DNA from 3 places in the Scopulibacillus cellulosilyticus genome. Region 1 is predicted to be linked to each of the others. Evidence: riboswitches for the same ligand, from Rfam matches in the RefSeq annotation. Region 1 holds a riboswitch; each other region holds the start of a gene.
The links. Region 1 has a riboswitch for thiamine pyrophosphate ahead of ACFQRG_RS06755 (ECF transporter S component). Riboswitches for the same ligand answer to the same signal wherever they lie in the genome.

Region 2: another riboswitch for thiamine pyrophosphate. It lies ahead of thiW (energy coupling factor transporter S component ThiW); the one in region 1 lies ahead of ACFQRG_RS06755 (ECF transporter S component).
Region 3: another riboswitch for thiamine pyrophosphate. It lies ahead of ACFQRG_RS15825 (thiamine phosphate synthase); the one in region 1 lies ahead of ACFQRG_RS06755 (ECF transporter S component).

The regions. Positions count from the first base shown of each region.
Region 1 is NZ_JBHTCO010000005.1:23,003-30,212, reverse strand. Features, by position in the region: gene ACFQRG_RS06765 (energy-coupling factor transporter transmembrane component T family protein) at 1-195, opposite strand, end outside; gene ACFQRG_RS06760 (ABC transporter ATP-binding protein) at 219-1,691, opposite strand; gene ACFQRG_RS06755 (ECF transporter S component) at 1,675-2,259, opposite strand; TPP riboswitch at 2,441-2,539, opposite strand; gene ACFQRG_RS06750 (DNA alkylation repair protein) at 2,769-3,029, shown strand; gene ACFQRG_RS06745 (spore germination protein) at 3,361-3,582, shown strand; gene gerPC (spore germination protein GerPC) at 3,659-4,276, shown strand; gene ACFQRG_RS06735 (spore gernimation protein GerPD) at 4,273-4,464, shown strand; gene ACFQRG_RS06730 (spore germination protein GerPE) at 4,464-4,841, shown strand; gene ACFQRG_RS06725 (spore germination protein) at 4,917-5,138, shown strand; gene ACFQRG_RS06720 (spore germination protein GerPB) at 5,160-5,408, shown strand; gene ACFQRG_RS06715 (hypothetical protein) at 5,507-6,091, shown strand; gene ACFQRG_RS06710 (hypothetical protein) at 6,141-6,341, shown strand; gene ACFQRG_RS06705 (YppE family protein) at 6,379-6,744, opposite strand; gene ACFQRG_RS06700 (hypothetical protein) at 6,815-7,135, opposite strand.
Region 2 is NZ_JBHTCO010000017.1:13-7,222, reverse strand. Features, by position in the region: gene ACFQRG_RS13125 (flavin monoamine oxidase family protein) at 1-910, shown strand, start outside; gene ACFQRG_RS13120 (O-acetyl-ADP-ribose deacetylase) at 967-1,500, opposite strand; gene ACFQRG_RS13115 (hypothetical protein) at 1,901-2,992, shown strand; gene thiE (thiamine phosphate synthase) at 3,029-3,676, opposite strand; gene thiM (hydroxyethylthiazole kinase) at 3,669-4,469, opposite strand; gene thiD (bifunctional hydroxymethylpyrimidine kinase/phosphomethylpyrimidine kinase) at 4,487-5,293, opposite strand; gene thiW (energy coupling factor transporter S component ThiW) at 5,296-5,793, opposite strand; TPP riboswitch at 5,915-6,028, opposite strand; gene ACFQRG_RS13090 (arginase family protein) at 6,226-7,011, shown strand.
Region 3 is NZ_JBHTCO010000020.1:128,303-135,512, forward strand. Features, by position in the region: gene ACFQRG_RS15810 (thiazole synthase) at 1-476, opposite strand, end outside; gene thiS (sulfur carrier protein ThiS) at 478-681, opposite strand; gene thiO (glycine oxidase ThiO) at 678-1,814, opposite strand; gene ACFQRG_RS15825 (thiamine phosphate synthase) at 1,818-2,420, opposite strand; TPP riboswitch at 2,507-2,607, opposite strand; gene ACFQRG_RS15830 (nucleobase:cation symporter-2 family protein) at 2,797-4,131, opposite strand; gene ACFQRG_RS15835 (xanthine phosphoribosyltransferase) at 4,152-4,736, opposite strand; purine riboswitch at 4,852-4,953, opposite strand; gene ACFQRG_RS15840 (YpjP family protein) at 5,062-5,721, opposite strand; gene ACFQRG_RS15845 (ribonucleotide-diphosphate reductase subunit beta) at 5,806-6,852, opposite strand; gene ACFQRG_RS15850 (ribonucleoside-diphosphate reductase subunit alpha) at 7,035-7,210, opposite strand, start outside.

The DNA of each region.
Region 1 (7,210 bases):
AGAAAGCAATAACATCCAGAAAGACAATTTCATATTAAATCCATTAAAAACGAGATATAAAATAAAAAATAAGCTTGTCATCCAAATCATAGTGTTAAGGTTGTGAACCATGAGAACAGCAATAAATAAAATAGCAATAATTAGAAACTTAAGTGAGGGATTGACTTTAGAAAGCCATGTTTGATAAGTTAACAATTCTTTATCCATCTCCTTTCTAACTAAGCTTTAACTGCATCTAAATAAATGCTTTCTGTCCTGTTTAACATGAATTGTCCGCGGGCTGTCAGCAAATCTTTCTTCAATTTGCCGTCTTCAATCTCTAATATTCGGGTAGCAAAGCGTTTTACGATTTCCATTTCATGAGTAACCATTATAACAGCTGTGCCATTTCGTCTTAACTTCTCAAAATATTCAAGAAGGGCAAAAGTATTTTTTGCATCTTGGCCGAATGTCGGTTCATCTAATAAAATCATCTTTGGGCTTTCAAGTAATGCGCAAGCGACGCTTAAACGTCTTTTTTGCCCAATCGACAGTTGATATGGATGCTGATTGATTTGATTTGCAAGTGAAAATTGTATAAGGGCTTGATTGACCCGCTCATTAATGGTTGAATGATCAACTTTTTTCATTTTGAGTCCATATTCGAGCTCATCAATCACTTTATCCGTCACAAACTGAAACTCAGGATTTTGAAAGACGAATGTCATTCCCGAAGAACCCCCGTTAGAAAGATCACGGCAGTTGCCGCTGTTGGGCAGTAAATCCATGATACCCTCAAGAAGAGTACTTTTTCCTGCTCCGTTTTTGCCAATGATTGTAATCCATTCCCCGGATGATACCAACAGTTCCTGTACATGAACTTTAGGCGTCTTCTTACGGTAAACCGTAAAATCTTCAACTTGAAGCAACGGCGTGGTGTCTTGAGACTCTATCATCAAAGGCTCATTTCCATAATTTTGGTTCCAAACACCCGGATACCAAATGCCATAGTCATCAAGTTTACTTTGATAGTCTTTAAAAATAGTACCGGCTTCCCCATCGGCAATAATCTTTCCTTCATCATTGAATAAAACGACCCGGTCGACGAAATGAATAACATGGTCGATTTTATGCTCAACAATAATGACTGTTTTATCAGCGGCAACTTCCTGAATCATTTGCCATAACTCTTCTGTACCTTCCGGGTCAAGCATCGCTGTCGGCTCATCGAGAAACAGGGTATCAGGATCTAAGGCAAGCGCGGAAGCTGTCGCCAGCCGCTGCTTCATGCCTCCTGATAATTGATTGATCGGCGTATGCGTTTCTTCTAAATGAAGTCCAACCTTATTAAGATACTTTTTAATCATGTCCGGCATTTCTATACGAGGGACTTGAAGATTTTCTAATACAAAGGCAATTTCTTCATCAACATACGACATGCAAAATTGCGAATCAGGATCTTGAAAAACATAGCCCCATTTTTCAGGAAGTTTGATATCATCTGCCTTCATAGGGTACTCAATATGCTCCGGAACAAGACCGCACAGCACCTGCATGAGTGTTGATTTCCCGCAGCCGGACGGACCAAGCATCAGAATTTTTTCACCTTTTTTATAATGAAAAGACAAATCCTTAAACTGCATTTCTTTTTCCTTAGGAAAAGCTAAGCGCAAATTTGTGACACCATATTGGGTATTAATTAAGGACATCATAATCATCCTTTGAAACCGGTCTGACGATATTGGCTACCCCGGCTGATTCTAAAGCTTTAACAAGCACGTAAGAAAATGCTCCTGCAATCAATCCTGCGCCAATAAAACGGAAAATAATATTTAAAACAAGATTCCAGCCGGCAAGCTCGAATAAATAACCAAAACCTAAGTCCAATATAAAAGACGCAAGAGCAGATGCCATTCCAGAAAAAACGGCCACAGAAAGATTAAATTTCTTATAACGGAAAGCAAAGAATACGATCTCAGCAAAAAGACCTTGCAAAAAACCGTAATAAAAATCAACAATTCCTCCCTGACCGGCAAATAAAACTTCTCCTAAGGCGGCTGCCGTCTCTGCCAATACGGCGACACCCGGCTTTCTGATTAACAATAGCGCAAACGGCCCGGCCATAAACCACATACCATATACAAGCTGATCAATTTGCAGTCCCAATGGTTTTAATAAATAAGATACCGGGCCCCACAGTTTGTAAATCAAACCGAATACTAATGCGATTACAATTGTCACCAAAATGTCTGTGAGCTTTAACTTACGATTGTTTTTCACGAATTTTCCTCCTCCGGATTTGTCCCTTTGATCCATTAAATAACTGCGAGGCAGTCCTTTCGTGAAAATAGCAAACTGCCTTTTCAGATACCCTTTTTCCAATAACCGTCATATAAAAAAATGCCGCTTTCCGGTATTGGAAAGCGGCATAAGTTAACAAGGTCACCTGTCAATAGAAAGACAGTTACTTTTACCACTTTCCTTCGCTGGTATTATCCAGATCAGGTCTAAGGGTTTAGGCATAAGCCCCTCTCAGCGAAAAGCACCCCTAGTGGAACAAATCGAATATTTTTCTATTTATTAACACGTTACTACAAACATGAACATTTTTCAATATAAAGATTTATTTTAAAAACATATTTTTTTCTTAATTTTTCATATTGCTTTTTAAAATTTCTCTTCATTCGATCATATTCAACATATAAAGTGACAGGCTTGCCAATCGGCAAGTTTTCTTTAATAATCTTTTAATTTTTTGCAAAAAATGAAATAAGGAGGTGTTTTTTTTAATGTCTCATCCTTACCTTTGTCCAAATTGTAAAACAAATAAAACGCGCTTCAATATTATCGAGCAAAAACCTAAGGCAGTTAAAATGGATCCGAATACCGGAGAAATAACCGAGGAATATAACATGGATCATTTGGACCCTATTCATTTGCCCTATAATGGACCTGAACAAAAGGTCCAGTGCGGTGTTTGCGGGTTAATAGAGGATGAACAATCTTTTATTAAACGTGCAGAATACGCACAAAATAAAGAAAGTCTATAAAGTGAAACTTCCATCAGTGGGGGTTTTGTTCATCCCCCCACTGATGGTTAGTTGAACTTATCGGGGGGTTAGCGTCCGTTATCTCCCGCCTAAACTTCATTGTTTAAACTCAAGTTTTGAGGCGGGAGTTTTACGGACGCTTGCACCGGGATAAATCATTAATATTTTAACCAGCTGTCGGCTGGTTTTTTTCATTAAAACAGTTTAATTTAAAGGTACTGAACTCCCCGGTCCGTGTCTAAAGGGTTTACAAGCCGGCAAGTTTTCTTTAACAATTATTCGCCCATTTCATAGACTAATGTAAGGAAATCAGCAAAAGGATGTTATTCATATGCCTGCTCTTGTCGGTATAATCAAAATTAGTGTCATGTCAAGCTCCTCTGTTTTGAATGTCGGTGATGTTTATAATCTTTCGCCGTTTGCTTTTTCCAAAAGTTTTGCCGGGGCTGGTTCTTTTAACACTGGAGACAGATTAGTTATTCATAATGCACCAAATTCAACTCAGGTTGAAGATCCCGATCTTATTGACCAGGGAAATGCCTTAAATGTATAGCCCTTTTCTAAAATTTCTTTTTCACAGGTCATCGTCCCCCCTATTTACTGCATATCTTTAAATAGAGAGGTGAGCGATGGTGAATTACCAACAGCCTTATCAATGGCAACAAATTATACAACATTTGCACGGTAAGATGAATACGCAGGAAAAACGCATTCGGGAATTAGAAAAAGTGATTAAAACGATGAAAACAGATATGGACGGCTTAAAAAAACAACAACCTTTAACTGTCAATTATTCTTTTGACCAATTAAAAATTGACACGCTTGAGGGTACTTTGAATATTGGCTTAAACCCAAATAAAGATATGGAGGATCTGGACGATTTTACAATAAATGACCAAACCATTCATGCGCCGGAACAACCCATTGATCCTTCCTCAGCGGTTATGAATGATGTTAATCATTTTCTGAATCAGTATTTCAGAGAGCAAGCATTTGAAGATTTACGCGGGATCGAGCAAGAAAAAGGTTATCCTTTAGATGACACATATCGGCAGTTTATTATTAATGATGTTCAAAAACAGCTTAATAACCGGGCTCAATATTATTTATCTAAATACCAGGAGCAATATCTTGATAATCGGGAAGATTTAGTTGATGTCATTAATGAAAAGCTGCATGATGACATTAGAAAGGCATTTAGTATGTTTATTGATTATCTTCCTAAAAAAAGGCGTGATTCACAATGAATTTTAATGTCGTTAATAAGGAATTATGCGTGAACAATATAAGGATCATCGGTGTGGCAACGGCTTCTGTCGTACTGATTGGCGATGCAAAAACAATTGGATCATCGTCCATTTTCGATACTCCGGCAGAATCACTGATCGTCGGTGAAGCGCTCGCACCATATGCTGCTCAGGGGGTCGTGCGGTAGTGCCGGTTAGAACTTCAGTCGTAGACACGCTAAAAATTAACACCATTTCCTTAAGTTCAATCCTTGAGGTTGGTGATTCTAAGCGGGTCACACCAGTCGGAAAAGTTTTTGCCATCCAAAGAGAATATCCAATTTACCCTAAAAATGACCCCATTCTTAATCAGCATCATTATATTTTTGATGTACCATTGCTTGAAGCCAATATTTACGAACCTGTTCATACAAATGTCATTAATGAAGATCCTTTTATCAAGGTCAATCATATTAAAATAACCGGTGTATCTACGGCTTCTGTTATAGATGTTGGTTCTACAGATTATGTTTACACTGAAGCACGGGTTAAAAACATCCGGCAATTTTTTAATCCGCCTGACTGAGACCTCATTAATCTAACATTTAACCATTCACCGGCATAGAATAAATTTATCAATAGGTGTAAAGGATGTTTCGATATGCCATCAATTGCGGGACCAATTAAAATCAACAGTATAGGCAGCGGCGCCGTTTTTCACGTCGGCGACTCATTAAATATTGCGCCTAAAAGCACATCGAAAACATATGCCGGATCAGGTGCGTTAAGTACTGGCGACTTTTTACAAACAAATAATCTGATAAACAGCACAAATACTTTCGATTCAGATCTTGCAGACGGAAGTAATGCGGCTAATAATTAATTTTTTATTGGAGCGTTCCATATGAATTTTTTTATTAACCAAGACATTCATATTCATCAATTAAGAATTAATGGTCTATCAAATTCATCTGTATTACAAATTGGCAGTGCCGGAATGATTAAGCCTGTATCTAATGCCTATAATTCAGGAAGATTCACACAACCAGCACCTCAACTTGCCTTGCCGGGTCAAATAACACATCCAGGAGAAGCTCCCCAACCAAGTGAAACACTTCAGCCTATTCTAGTGCCTCTTCCTGCACCAACTTAAATTAACTGTCATTCTGGCGGATAAGATAATTTTGATTAAAAATATAGAAATTGAGACAACATATATAAGAAATATAAATTGTTGGAGATGATCCCTGCATGACAGTTATAAAACGTTTAATGGTTTTTCCAGCATTAATTCTTATTTTATTCATTGGGGAGGCTCATGTATCAAAAGCCTTTAATGTCCATCATGATCTTATAAAAAGCGCGCAATTAAAAACCAGTCAGGATTTGATTGCTTCATCCGATTTAATTATTTTAGCTGAGATTCAAGGTGTCAGTTATCAATTCAATACAGGGCGTCATACAGACATTGGTAAATTTATTAACTATGTACAGCCTTTATCCGTTAAAACAGTATACAAAGGGTCTGAACAACACGATGTTCATCTATTAACAACAGGCATTTATCCTTTACCTAAACCTGAGAATCCGCTTAATAATCTATATCCTGGCGCTATTGAAAACGGTACGTATCTAACCTTTTTAAAAAAAATTCCAGGCACGCCATATTATCAGTTAAACGGCGGATGGCAAGGATTATACCCGCTTATTAATGGCCGAACTTTTGCTTTATCCGGCGGTTTTACACGGTTTAACGACTTAGCTCCCAAAGATATTAACCACATTATTAAAACTCGCAATGGCGAGTTTTTTTCTATTAAAATTAGCATAATCTGATTTGGACAACCATATGATGTATTAAATAAACACATTGGGAGGACAAATAATGATTGCTGGAAAAGTATTGGAAAAGGCTAAACCTAAACGTTCATTCACAGATGCCGCGAAAACATTTATAAAAAGTTTTAACAAATTTCAACCAGAAGACCTCCTTGAGAAACTAACTAATGTCATGTTCAAAATCATCTTATTTTTAGGTATCCCATATTTTATATTTATATTTATAAAATTTTTAATGATTTATTAAAAAACAACCCTTCTGTCTATTACGACAGAAGGGTTATTTATAGTTGATTTAACATTGCATCCAGCACATAATCCACCGCTTTTATCGTTTCCAAAAAACGGCGGCGGCGCGTATCTTTTTGAAATGCTGTAACAGAGGTTATCGTCAAATTATCATACGTATCATTAATTTGTATATGATAAACATACTTTGGATGCTGTTTATTAATCCATTCCAGAGCCAATGGCTTCCATTGATCAGCTGCGGCAAGAACCTTATCTGCAAATGGCTTGACTGCACCATAAAAATCAACTTCATAACCTTCTTTGCGGGTCCGGTTGACAAATTGTTCATACGCCATTTGATTATATTCCTTCAGCAGTCTTGTTAATTGTCTTAGGGTTTGTATTTTTTCCTTGTCCACTGCTGTCACCCCCCTCTTCTATCGTACCAAAAGAAAAGGATTATGACATTTCTTTAACAACCATTGCTGCTTAAGAACCGACCAGTTCTTTCAATACCGGTAAATGGCGGTTTTTCATATTAGGCAAGGGAAAAATACCATTCAATTTAGTAAATCTCGTCAGCTCCCGATCAATTAATCTGATTTGTTGATCAATCTGATGAATCATATAATAGATATTTTCTAATTCCTGACGATGATGTAATATTTGCATGGATACAATCTCATCTGCTTTATTAGAAATTTTTTTCTCCAACTGATCCATTTTGACTTCCAGAAAATCCATCCGAACATCTAATTCTTTTCTTGATAAGCCATAAGAAGTTTCTTCAATATGCTTCTTCGTTTTCATGACCATCAACTCCCGTTGGTTTCTTAACTTAAATAGTTCTTTCTTTCTGGTGAACGTCCTGCCGGCTTGACAAAA
Region 2 (7,210 bases), on a different contig from region 1:
CTTTTCACAAGGCGCTATAGAGATGATTGGTGTCCTTTTGGACCTAGAAGGATTACTCGAACAAGCTTTTATCCATTCAATGAGAGATGTGATGATTTTTTTAAGTCCTTCATCGCGTTTATATCAAACGATTCTGCCAATAGAGCGCTTTTTTGAAATTACCGGAGGCAATGATTTGCTTCCAAAGGCATTTCTCCCTGAGTTAAAAGACAACGTTTTATTTAATCATCGCGTTGTTAACATTACCCAGCAACATGACGGTGTTACTGTCAATTCAAAGCAAGGTTCTGAAAATAAAAGCTTTACAGGGGACAGGTGCATTGTTACGATTCCCTTTCCAGCTTTGCGCTTCATTGATATTCAACCTTATCATTCTATATCACATATAAAGCGAAGGGCTATAAGAGAACTTCATTATATGAATGCTTCCAAGGTTGCGATTGAATTTAAAAGCAGGTTCTGGGAAAAAGAAGGCTTATACGGCGGGAAGACAGTCACTGATTTGCCAATACGCTTTGTCTATTATCCAAGTAACGGGATTGGAAGTTCCGGTCCAGCCGTCATTATTGCCAGTTATACATGGGGTGATGATGCATCACCATGGATAGCATTTTCAAATGAAGAACGTGTTTATCACGCTTTAAACAATTTAGCTTCTATTCACGGGAATGTCGTCTATAAAGAATTTGTCACTGGTATATCAAAGAGCTGGCTTCTGGATAAAAATTCTTGCGGCGGTTTTACTTTTTTCAAGCCGGAACAACAAACAGAATTACTGCCTTATATGACAATACCGGAAGGAAGAATTCACTTTGCCGGCGAACAAACATCATCAGATCCTAATTGGATCGAAGGCGCAATAGAATCCGGCATCCGGACTGCGTTTGAGATTCATCATGCGGCTAAATGAATAAGATTTAGCCGCCATAACTCAATCATGCAGTTTGGCGGCCAACTATTAAACAACTAATTAGTTTTTTCAAGCAACAAACGATAATTTTCTTCATCAAAGCAAACAAAAAGAACCTTATTAATCTTGCTTTGCTTATGTTCATTTAAGTAGGATGACACTTCTTCTGCAGAAATATCTGCCGCTAACGGTTTCGGAAAATGATAAACACCTGTACTGATATTTGGGAATGCAATTGTTTCAACATGATATTGATCAGCAAGCTGCAAAACATTTTGATAACAGTTTCTAAGTAACTGCGCCTCTTGGTGTTTTCCGCCTTGCCAAACGGGTCCGACAGTATGAATGACATATTTTGCATTAAGACGTCCCGCTGTTGTAATAACAGCTTCGCCCGTTGGACAGCCGCCTTGCTTTTCCCTAATCTTCTTGCATTCTTCCAGAATCTCACTGCCTCCTGCCCGGTGTATCGCCCCATCGACGCCCCCGCCGCCAAGTAATCCATTATTTGCCGCATTGACAATGGCATCGACGGTTACCCTGGTAATATCCCCTTGAACAACATGGATTTTTTCCGAAATAGCTGTCATTCGATCATCCCCTTTAGGCATAGTTTCTTATCTTCGATTTAAAATGTCAACAAAACAACAACATGATTACATCCCTTCCCAGCTTTATGACAAACTTTGTTAGAGCCCTTTTGGAAACCTTTGCGCAGGAGCCAAGCATTGCTTCTAGATCTGCTGCAAGCTGCGACAAGAGGCGGCAATGCTTCTTTTGAGTAAACCGCCGGCATTGGCGTACCATTTATTATAAATTATTCTTTCACTTGAAAACCTTTAGTTTTTTCTACAATGATTGACAGAATTTGATGTTTTCTTACATAATGGACATACAGTCAATAACTATTCACCCGCCTTAGTTAAGGAATAATCATTTCACTTACCTTATTGACTTAAAGACTATTTTTTCTGAAAGGGAGTGTGAGCTGTGAAAAAATATGTCTCGCTGATCCCAATCACTTTATTAATTTTTGCATTGGTAGGGTGTGGACAAACGGAGGATGTAAACGGCAGTGCAAATGGCGGAAATAAAAAGAAAGAAACAGTCAAAGAAGCATCTGCACTTAATGAGAATAAGGAACCCGAAACACCTTATGCCCCTGTTCCTCCGTCAAAAGATGCAAAGCCTCTAAAGGATTTCTCTGCAGACTCTAAGAAAGGAAAAGCATCATCAAAAGATCAAAATTCCAATCACAAAAGAAAAGTACCTTTAGGACAAACGCTGATGGCAGGTAAAAAGGACTTATCCAACGGCCCTCTTAAGAAATACAGGCTTGTTTCCTTTTATGGCACGCCTATCTCTAATAAAATGGGTGTCCTAGGTGAAAGTTCTCCAGAAGAGATGATGAAGAAACTTAAAAAACAGGCTCAAGCCTATTCTAATGCTGATCCATCCCGGCCGGCTGTTCCGACAATTGAGCTGATCGCTTCAGTTGCACAGCGGGATCCAGGACCAAAGAAACTTTATATCTCTCATACCTCAAAAGAAATCATTGAGCGTTACGCCAAACTTGCTAAAGATAACAAGGCATTATTAATCCTTGACGTTCAGCTTGGCCGAGACTCGATTATGAACGAAGTCAAGGAACTTGAACCTTATCTTAAGATGCCGAATGTCCATTTAGCCATAGATACCGAATTTCACGTCGGAAAAGGGCAGGTACCGGGCGAGGACCTCGGACATGTGAATGGCGCAAACATACAAAAAGCTATTAAATACATAAACAATCTTGTAAAAAAGGATAACTTGCCGGATAAGATTGTCATGGTACACGAATTTCAAAAAGGCATCATCAAAAATAAATCGCTTATAAAACCGACTAAACATGTTGAAGTCGTTCAGAACTCAGATGGTTTCGGGAGAGCCAAAGATAAGAAATATAAATACCATCAGCTGGTTACAGAACAAACGAACCAGTACGGAGGATTTAAGCTCTTCTATCATGAAGATCAGCCGCTTCTTTCTCCGAAACAGGTTTTACGGCTGGATCCATCACCAGCTGTTGTAAACTATCAATAAGAAGTAAAATTGAGATAAGAAAAAGGCAGGAAGTCATCATAATAGACTTCCTGCCTTTTTCATTTTATCATTCAATTTTTCTGCTGCTTTTTTAACATCCGTTTGCGAAAGAATGGCTGAAACTACAGCAACACCATCGACATTGCGATCAAGGAGTTCTTTTACATTATCTTGTGTAATCCCGCCGATAGCGACAACCGGAATTGATACTTTTTCTTTGATACGAGTGAGTTCATCAAGTTCAATCAGCGTCGCATCGCCTTTTGTTTTTGTTCGAAAGACTGAACCGACACCAAGATAATCTGCACCATCTTGTTCTGCTTTTACCGCTTCTTCAACAGTTGAACAGGAAACGCCTAAAATTTTATCCGGTCCGATAATTTCCCTGACAATACTTGCCGGAAGATCATCCTGCCCCACATGAATACCGTCAGCATCAAGAGCAAGAGCGATATCAACACGATCATTAATAATCAATGGAACATGGTAAGAAGCCGCCGTGTCCCTGAGTTCTTTTGCGAGCTCGTAAAACACTTTAGATGATTCATGCTTTGCCCTTAGCTGCAATAGGCTAATCCCGCCGTCAAGGGCTTCTTTTATCTTTTTCATATACTGATTGTGGTGCCCGGAATCATAGTTTTCCGTTACTAAATACACACGGTAGTCTACATTTTGATTAGCCATTGATACGTGCCCCTTTCTTAAGATCTTCAACAGTCAAGGTTGAGAACGCATCAAACAAACGGACTCTGAACATCCCCGTACCTTCATTTGCTCTTAAGTTTTGATGAGCCGTTTCACCGGCAAGTCCCATGGTTAAAATACCTGCCGCAGCGGCTTCGAACGGTTTATTATCCGTTCCTGCATAAACCCCGATCAATGAATTCGTCATACACCCGGTTCCTGTAAGCTTTGCAAGCATTGGATGGCCGTTTTGAATACGAACAGTATGCTCACCGTCTGATACGACATCAATCGCCCCTGTAATAGCAATTGTCGCTTTTAGCTCGCTGGCAAGTTTCTTGGCTAAAGCTTCAGCCCCTTCCATGCTGTCGCCTGAATCAACCCCTTGTCCGCTTGAAGGCAATCCGGCTAACGTTCTAATCTCAGACATATTCCCGCAAATAATAGAGCAATCAACATTAGCAAGAATTTTCTTCGCTGAGTCGCTGCGAAAAGCGGTTGCTCCAACACCAACAGGGTCAAAGATGACAGGAATCCCTTTTTCATTAGCTGCCTTTCCTGCCTTTAACATCGATTCGACAGTTTCTTCCGCCAAAGTGCCTATATTTATGACAAGAGAAGATGATTGCGCCGCCATCTCAGCCGCTTCGTTCGAGCTGTCCGCCATGACCGGGCGCCCTCCTAAAGCCAAGGTAGCATTTGCGCAGTCATTAATTGTTACACTATTAGTAATATGGTGGACGAGCGGTTGTTTATCTTTTATTTTATTAAAAAGTTCATAGATTTGATCCATAACAGAAGCCCCTCTCTTTAGTCAATAACGCTTGTCTCCGGAAACCATTGATATAAATGATTCGTCGGTCCAACGCCTTTGCCGATGGCTAATCCATGGTCAATTGCGCCTTCTATATAAGTCTTGGCTTTTAAAACAGCCTCTTCCAGTGTATGTCCGTTTGCGAGGTTGCCGGCGATGGCTGAAGACAGCGTGCATCCGGTTCCGTGAGTATTATTTTTGTTAATTCTTTTGCCGTTAAAATGCTTCCACGAGTTCCCGTCATAAAGAACATCCACCGGCTCGCCTTCTAAATGTCCGCCTTTAATAAGGACTGCCTTAGGTCCAAAGTTATAAATTTTTTCCGCTGCTTGTTCCATTTCTTGCAGGTCGGTAATAGATTGATCTATCAGGACACCTGCTTCTTTTAAATTCGGTGTAATCACTGTCGCTAAAGGCAGTAATTCTTCTATTAGCGCTTGTTTTGCTTCCGGCTTCAATAAATCATAACCGCTTTTAGAAACCATGACCGGATCAAGAACGATATATTCCGGCTGATAGATTTTAAGTTTATCGGCAATGATTTTAATAGATGCATTGTCTGATACCATGCCAATTTTCACGGCATGGACCGGGATATCGGTAAAAATTGCATCAATTTGTTTACCTATCATATCTGGAGAAATATCTTCAACAGCCAGCACACCCTGTGTATTTTGCGCTGTTACTGCGGCAATCACGCTCATTCCATAAACGCCGTGTGCTGAAAAAGTTTTTAAATCAGCTTGGATGCCGGCGCCGCCGCTGGAATCCGAACCTGCTATTGTTAAAACTGTTTTCATCATTTTCACCTCATTGGAAAGTATTTTGATATTGAACGATTTTTCTCTAAAGCGGTGAGCACAACCCAGGCAATCAAGCTGCCGCAAACAGTGCTCATTAAAAACGGTACGACGAAAAAGAAAGCTGCCACATTTTGCCCGAGAAGAAACTTGGCTATTGGAAAAGAAGCTATTGCTCCAATGATACCCGTTCCTAAGACTTCACCAAAAACAGCAAATATTTTCCTTTTTGTTATGACATACAATACACCGGCCAGACACGCACCGATCATACTGCCAGGAAAGGCTAACAATGAGCCCGTTCCGAGTAAATTTCTTAATAAAGAAATCATAAAGGCATTGACAACCGCATAACCGGGACCAAGAACAACCGCTGATAAGACATTAATAATGTGTTGGATGGGCGTTATTTTAGACATGCCGATCGGAATAAAGATCATATTGCTTGTCAATGTTCCGATGGCAATAAACAGTGCTGAAAACGTTAATTTACGAGCAGACACCGGCGACTGCCTCCTTCTTAACGCACTAGAGGAACTAATCAGGTGAAAAGATCGAAGTGTATTCCGAAGCTATGTAAAAAAGGCACAACTCCCAGAATAGGATTTGCGCCTTTTAATATACATACAAAGAACCGCGACTTCCCTACGCTGGCATGATCCAGATCAGGTTTCAAGGGTCTAAGACTTTGCAGGTCTTACTCTCAGCCGGCCTTATCCAGCTCCCCCAGTGCTATCATATATTTAATTATTTTCAGATTAAAAGTAACACATAAGCCCGCTCTTTTCAAGTAAAGGGGTCAGACCCCTTGAACTTGTGGATAACATGGATAATGTTAATAAGTCAAAATATTTGCATCTCTTGTGAATAGATTTAAAATAGTATTAATAAAGCATTCCTTGCATTCTACTTTTTTGAAAGGAAGTGAGTGTGTTATGGGGTTATTGCATCATGACATTACATTCTTAAATTTTGATGGCAGTTATGTTGTTCAAAATCAGTTGTGTCAAGACTTTCCTCATAACTGGATTGACTTATATGACATTAAACATACTAACCTTTATTGTGAACCAGATTCATTAAATCAAATTACAAACGCCATAAAGGATCGCACTGAAAAAGGGATTACTCTGATAGGCAACGGAAATTACCATTATGTCTCTTATGCCTTACTATCAGAAATCCAGGAACCTTTCACGTTAATACTTCTTGACCATCACACCGACTTAATGGAGGGATCAGCACCTTCGCTGTTATCATGCGGTTCATGGGTCTATCATGCCGCTTTAAACCTTCCCTTGCTGGAAAAAGCTATTATTATTGGTCCAAATACCTCCTTTCCCAGTCATCTGCCAACTCAACTCCGGCATAAGATTCATATTTTTTCAAGTGAACATTTACCGCTAACCGAGCTGCAAACCATTCTCTCACTCATTCAAACAGATACTGTTTATATCAGCATTGATAAAGACGTACTCGATTCAGCCTATGCTGAAACTAACTGGGATCAAGGACATATGACTCTGAAGGATTTGATTCGAATCATCACTTCAGTCGCCGCTTTTAAACATGTCGCCGGTATTGATATTTGCGGGGAATGGCCTGTGTCACCCGTGGATGCCTTTAATCCAAAGAACCAATCTATTATTCATAAAAATGAACAAGCCAATTATCAGATTTTAGATGCTTTAGTTCATTCGAAAATTTATGCTCATCACTGATTTTTAAATTCACAAAGACTACTATTTATTAATATATTTATTAAAATAATTATCCTGAACCTAAATTAAGTATAAATAACCATTAATCAAAACCACCCGTGAAAACGGGTGGTTTGCTCTGCGGCTGAAAGCCTCTGTTACTGGCCAGCCCTTCAAAGGGCACTGAAAGGTTCGCCAACCGCACTACTTTTCCGGCAAC
Region 3 (7,210 bases), on a different contig from region 1:
CCGGAACCAATTGGGGAAGCCCCAGGCATAACCGCGTGTACACCTAAATCAGCAAGCCTTTTTGCAAGAATGACATCATCAGAAATATAAGGCAGAACGATAAAACCTTCAGATAAAAGCGTTTCACATGCTTTATAAGTTTCAAGCGGATCAGGGAGCAATGTCTCTTGATCACCTATGACTTCAACTTTAATCATGTCACACAAACCGGACGCTTTTGCCAAGCGGGCAATCCTGACTGCTTCTTCAGCATTTGAAGCACCTGCCGTATTTGGAAGCAGTGTATATTGATCAGTATCAATCAGCTCTAAAAAATTAGGCTGATTGGCGTCAAAAATATTCATTCTCCGAACAGCAAAGGTTAAAATATCTGTTTCAGATTCAAGGACCGCTTGTTTTTGTACATTAAAATCAGAAAACTTGCCTGTGCCTAATAACAACCGTGAATTAAACGTTTTATTTGCAATTTTTAACATATTAACCGCCTCCTACGAAATGAACAATTTCTATTTGATCGCCTTCATTTAATGACTTGCTTTTATAAGTCTCTCGATCGATAATTTCTTTATTTTTTTCAACAATGGCCAGTTTATTTTCTATATGAAAATGGGTTAATAGTTGGTCAATCGTTGAAATACTTTCCGGAAGATTAATGTTTTTGCCATTGACTCTGACATTCAACGCATTGTCACCTCCTTATTCAGCGTTAATAGTCTGCTGGCATTAAAGGGAGCCAGTTCAGGCACATCTTTCCCGGTCATTGCCATTTGGGCAACCAGCTTACCTGTAATAGGGCTTAATAAAATACCATTGCGGTAATGACCCGTCGCATACATTAATCCATCAAACAATGTATCCCGCCCGATAAATGGCAATCCATCATTAGTCTGCGGCCTTTGTCCGCTCCATACACGGTTAAATGTTGCTTCACTCAGTATCGGTAAAATATCTATCGCCTGTTTGAGGAGCGATTGGACCCCGCCCGCTGTTACCGATTGATCATAATCATAGGGTTTCATAGTGGCCCCGATAAAAATTTCTCCGCCCCTTTTTGGTGCAATATAGCATTTCTCAGAAAACAATGTTGACTTTAACGCTGAAGATTGCGTCGTTACTGAAACGACCTCTCCTTTAACCGGGTAAATATTAATATGCGGTTGATGAGAAAACCATACTTGGCTCCACGCACCTGTTGCTATAATCACCAAGTGACTATAATAAGTACCTGCTGCTGTTTTCACACTTTGAACACGGCCGTCTTTAATTTCTAAATCCAAAACGTCTGTATATTCACGAATTTTTGCCCCGTAATGCATAGCCCCGCGCGCTAAAGCATTGGTTAAATCAACAGGGTGGACTTGACCTTCATTTGGAAAATATAGTCCGCCTATAACAAGATCAGAAACTGCCGGCACTTTATCGAGGATCATGCGCTGGTCACCTAAAATAACTTCTTCGCCATTATCTTTTTGCCACTCTGCAATTTTTGTAAGGCGTTCGAGTTCATCAGGTGTAAAAGCAAGTTTTAACGCTCCGCTCTTCGTATAACCAATGTCAATGCCCGTCAAATCTTTCAACTCTTCCGATAAATCAGGAAACAGATCACGGCTCTTTCTTGCTAACTGAAATAATGGACCTTCTTCTTCTATTTCTGACTGAACCCCAAGCATTCCTGCCGCAGCACTGGATGCTTTTTCGCCGATACGATCTTTTTCTAAAAGCAAAACACTATGCTTCTTTTTAGCCAGGTAATAGGCGATTGAACAGCCGATGACACCTCCGCCAATGATGATCACATCATGAACTTTTCCCAACACTCACTCCTCCTTTAGACAATTTACATATTTTAGGCACATGCCGCCGGGATCCTCTGCATTCATAATTCCCGACATAACAGCCGCACCTTGTGCCCCTGTTTGTCTTACTTTATTGATCGTTTCCGGATAGATGCCTCCAATGGCTATCACCGGAATTGATACTGATTTAACAACATCTGATAGCAATGACAATCCCTTCCCCGCAAGGCCCGGCTTACATGAAGTCGGAAATACATTGCCATAGAAGAGATAATCTGCATTTTGCTTTTCCTTTTTCACTGCTGTTTCTTTTGAATGAACGGAACACCCTACAATTAAATCGGGATAAAGCTGTTTAACCTTATTTGGAGCTTCACCCGATTCAGGAAGATGCACGCCTTTTAGACCTAATAATCCTGCGGCTTCGACATATTTATTGGCTATTATTTTATTTTTTGGTATTCCGTGATTCAGGAGAATTTGAACAAATTGAATATAATCCTTTTGTGAGAGCTCTTTTTCCCTAACATGTACCGCTGTGATGAAAGGGATGATGGCCCTTATTTTCGATGCCGCTTGGTATGCAGAATCCTTGCCCGTCGTAATAACATGAAGTTCTCTCACGCTTTCACCTTCTTAAAAAATAAAAAAACCGTTTTCTTTTCTATAAAAGAAAGCGGTTGACTATTTCAACTAGACGTACAGTTGTAATATTTAGCGCTCCACTTTCCTACGCTGGTACAAACCAGATCAGGTTCTAGAGTTCGGAAAATATCCGTCTCAGCCAATTACGGCACCCCTAGCAGAGTTCATTAATTATATGACTGTTAAGTTAAGATTAACACAAAAGGATATCTTTGAAAATACCTTTCAATAAGTTTTATCTATAATATTAATAGATAAATATCAGAGTTAAAAAATGAAAGCTGTCTTACAATGATAAGACAGCTCAATAAATAGTCACCTTTAATTTTCTGCTCGTAATCAAAAAACAGAGAAGTTACCTTGCATGCGCCTCTTCCGTATACGATGATGCTGATGATGCTGGTGACTCTGATTTCTGTTTAGCTTTTTTAAATTTCACGTTAAAAATAAAATTCAACACAATCGCTGTGACACTGCCGGCAACAATGCCGTTATTAGTTAAAAGCTGAATACCGCTTGGCAGTTTTGCAAATAAGTCCGGCTGTACAGATACTCCTAAGCCTAAGCCTACCGAACAGGCAATGATCAATAAATTTTCATGACGATTAAAGTCTACATGGCTTAACATCCTAATACCGCTTGCGACAACCATACCAAACATAGCAACCATAGCCCCGCCTAATACTGAACTTGGAATCAAAGTGGTAAATGCAGTAATCTTTGGGATAAATCCTAAGGCTACCATGATGAAACCACAACCAACAATAACTTTCCTTGATTTAACTTTAGATAGTTGAATTAACCCGACATTCTGCGAGAAAGTTGTATATGGCAATGCATTAAATAAAGCGCCAATAATTGTTGCCAAGCCTTCTGAACGATAGCCGCGTTCAAGTGCCTTATCGTCTAAAGGCTGCTCGCAAATCTCACTTAATGCAAAAAAGACGCCGGTCGATTCTATCAGACTAACAATGGCAACAATCGTCATTGTTAATATCGCGCTAAAGTGGAATGACGGTACGCTAAAGTGCAACGGTTCAAGAATGTGGAACCAACTTGCCTCTTTAACAGGTGTCAAATCAACCATGCCCATAAAATAAGCAACAATTGTACCGCCAACTAACCCGATTAATATTGAAATAGAACGTACGAACCCTTTAAATACCCTGTTCATGACAATGATAAAAAGCAGAACTCCAAATGAAAGTGAAAGGTTTTTTAAGCTTCCAAAATCATGTGAACCCTGTCCTCCAGCCATGTTCGTAATAGCCGTCGGGATTAGCGTTATGCCAATCACTGTAACAACTGTTCCAATCACAATAGGCGGAAACAGTTTGATCACTTTACCAAAAAACGTTGCAAGAATAAATACAATAATACCTGATACTAGAATTGCACCGTAAATTCCCGAAAGACCAAATTGTTTGCCAATTGCGATCATCGGCGCAACTGCAGTGAATGTACATCCCAGGACAACCGGTAAACCTACCCCTAAAAATTTATTCTTCCAAACTTGAAGCAATGTCGCAATCCCGCTCGCCGCCAAATCAACTGAAACAAGATAGGTTAAGTCTTTTGCATCCATACCCATCGCCCCGCCGATAATCAGCGGGACAATAACTGCTCCTGCATACATAGCTAAAACATGCTGAATGCTCAAGGATAATAGTTTTCCAGGCTGAAGTTTCATAGTTAAAGTCTCCCCTTTTATTAGCGAGCCGCCTCATCGACAAATGTCACAACATTATTTTCTAAAGATGCAATTCGTGCTAAAGAATAGACTTTATACCCTTCTTCATCAAGTTTATTTCTGCCGCTTTGGAATGCCTTTTCTATCACAATGCCGATTCCGGCGACATTCGCTCCCGATTGTTCAACCAAACGGCACAAACCTAAAGCCGCTTCTCCTTTTGCCAGAAAGTCATCAATAATCAGCACTTGATCATTACTTGATAAAAATTTCTTTGAGAGATAGACTTCCTTTTTCTCTTTCTTTGTATACGAGGTAATCTCAGTCGTCAGCAGATCCTCTCTCAATGTCAGTGATTGTTTTTTTCGGGCAAAAATAACTGGAACATCGAGGATTAATCCTGCCATTACGGCCGGTGCGATACCGGATGATTCAATTGTGACAATTTTGGTAATCCCCGCTGCTTTAAATTTATCTGCAAAAGCTTGACCAATTTCTTTCATTAGATGCGGATCAATCTGATGATTTAAAAAACGGTCAACCTTTAATACATCACCGTCAAGAACTCTTCCTTCTTCTCTAATACGCTGCTTTAAAAATTCCACACAGCTGCCTCCCTTTTTTGAAATAGAAAAAGCCCAAGGGTTGTCTATCTCTATAATGAGTGAGACTGCCCTTGGGCTATGTTTTAACAAAATAAAACAAAAGGTGACAGAACACCTTTGTTTATATCCCACTCGTAGTCAGATTATTTACGGTAATCCGGTAGAGACTTGCGGGCCATATTCCCGCGATTATACGAGTTCAAATTATGTCGTTTTTTGTATTAATATTATAACTTAATTGAAGCAAGCTTAACAAGACTTCTTTGAAATTAAGAACGATGTTTAAATTTTCTGTTGATATTGTTAAAGACAAAAAGGATTGTATTTATACCTGCCAGTGAGGCGGTGTATTTTTGTCCCAATAAATCTTACCTAATTCATGGTGAACTTGAAAGTTGTCTTCATTGGTATGGTAATGAAAATTGAACCAATATCCTTCCTTCGGCGGATGGTCGCGTCTTACATGGAACTTAATCCACTCCTTGCCGTTACGGCTGTCATAAAAGTGGAGAATTCGTTCACCGGTGCCGCCGGCAGGGTCATTGCTGACTTCCAAATGCCTTAATAAATTTTCATTTTTGTTCTTTTCAACCATTGAAGCTACAGCATGGCCAAATTTAGGAGCAATATCATTTTGATAAGTGTCCCCGATTTGTTTGCCAATAACAGGACCAAACTTTTTCATCCCTTTATTAACAGCTTCTTCAGTCGCAAATGATTCTAACGCTTTAGTTATCTCTTCTTTTGTTTGACAATCCATTACAATGTCTTGCCAGCTTAATGCTTCGCTCTTTTCTTCAGCCGGCTTTTCAATATCATTTATTTCTTTTGATGAAAGCTCGGGAACTGAAGCTTCATTTGATTCTTCGTGTATTTTTTCACCTGTTGGTTTGTTTTCTGTATGAAGGTACGATGTTGGCACTACTGTTCCGAGTGTTAATATCGCGACAAGTACAACAAGTGTTTTTCTAAACCACAGAGGCATTTTTAAAACCTCCTTTAATAGCCTTATGTCTTTATTTTCTCACAAAACGGGTCAAAAGGCTAATAAGTAAATAACATGTGAAAATTACAACTCATCAAAACCATTTTCATCGGTGACTTTAGTATATTGTCTCGATTTTTGTTCAAAAAAATCACTTTTGCCCATATTAACGTCTTGATATGCTTTAATCCATTTCAAAGGATTCTTGGTTGGCGCTTGAGGAAATGGCTTAACATCAAATCCCAGCTTGCGGATTTGCAAATTAGCCATAAATTGAATATAGGCTTCAAGGTCAGACATTAAGATTCCTTGAATCTCGTTCCCTATGATATATCTGCCCCAGTTGATTTCTAATTCTGCCGCCTTTTGAAATGTTTCAACAGCAAACCTTTCTAATTCCGCTGTATTATATTTTGGATTTTCATTCAATGTTTCTTTAAAAATCTCTGCAAATAATCTAACATGCTGGTGCTCATCACGGTTAATATAGTTAATCATCGTTGATGTGCCAACCATTTTTTGATTCCTTGCCAAGTTGTAGAAAAAGGCAAAACCGGAATAAAAATTAAGCCCCTCCAAAATAACATCATAAATAATAGATTCTAAAAATGTTTGTGTCGATGGATGATCAACAAAGTTTTGATAGCCGTTGACTATAAAATCGTTTCTCTCGCGCAGTACCGGGTCATGCTTCCAATACTCAAAGATCTCATCTTGCTTTTGTTTGGTTGTTACACTGGATAATACATATGAATAGCTTTGATTATGAACGACTTCTTGAAAGCTAAGCACAGTCATCAGTGCCGATAAACTGGAATCTGTCAGGTAATCTGCAATTCTATGAGAATAGTCCGTTTGAATCGAGTCCAAAAAAGCAAGCAGACCTATAATTTTATTAAAGGTGTCATGTTCCTTTTCAGATAATTCATTTTTGTATTGCTTTATATCGTTGGACATATTGATCTCAAATGGTGTCCAGAAGTTGGCAAGCATCGTTTTATAAAGACTGTACGCCCATTTAAATCTCGTATCATCCCAGTTTAAGACATTTGAGCTTTTGCCGTTAATAATACCTGTTGATGCATTAGGGGCTGTCGGGTCGTATAATTTTCTTTTCATTAAATGTGACATTGATTTTTTCTCCTTTTATATAAAAGTTCAAAAAGGAGGACAAACAGTGCCAAGTAGTTCGAGGCGCGGCAAAGCCGCTGCATGAATATGCATCTTTGTAGCTTTGCGACGAGAAGCGGCAACACTTCACTGAATATGCGCCGGCGAAAGAGCACATGTTTCCCGGACTTTTTGAATATCCTTTAGCTTTCACATGATTCGCAATCATCTACTTCAACAGAAGTCGAGCGGGTATAGTATGTCGTCTTCAATCCCCGCTTCCAGGCTTCAAGATGAAGATCAAGCAAAACCTTTGCTTTAATATTATGTTGAACATAAATATTGAATGAAATCGATTGATCGATATGGCGCTGTCTTG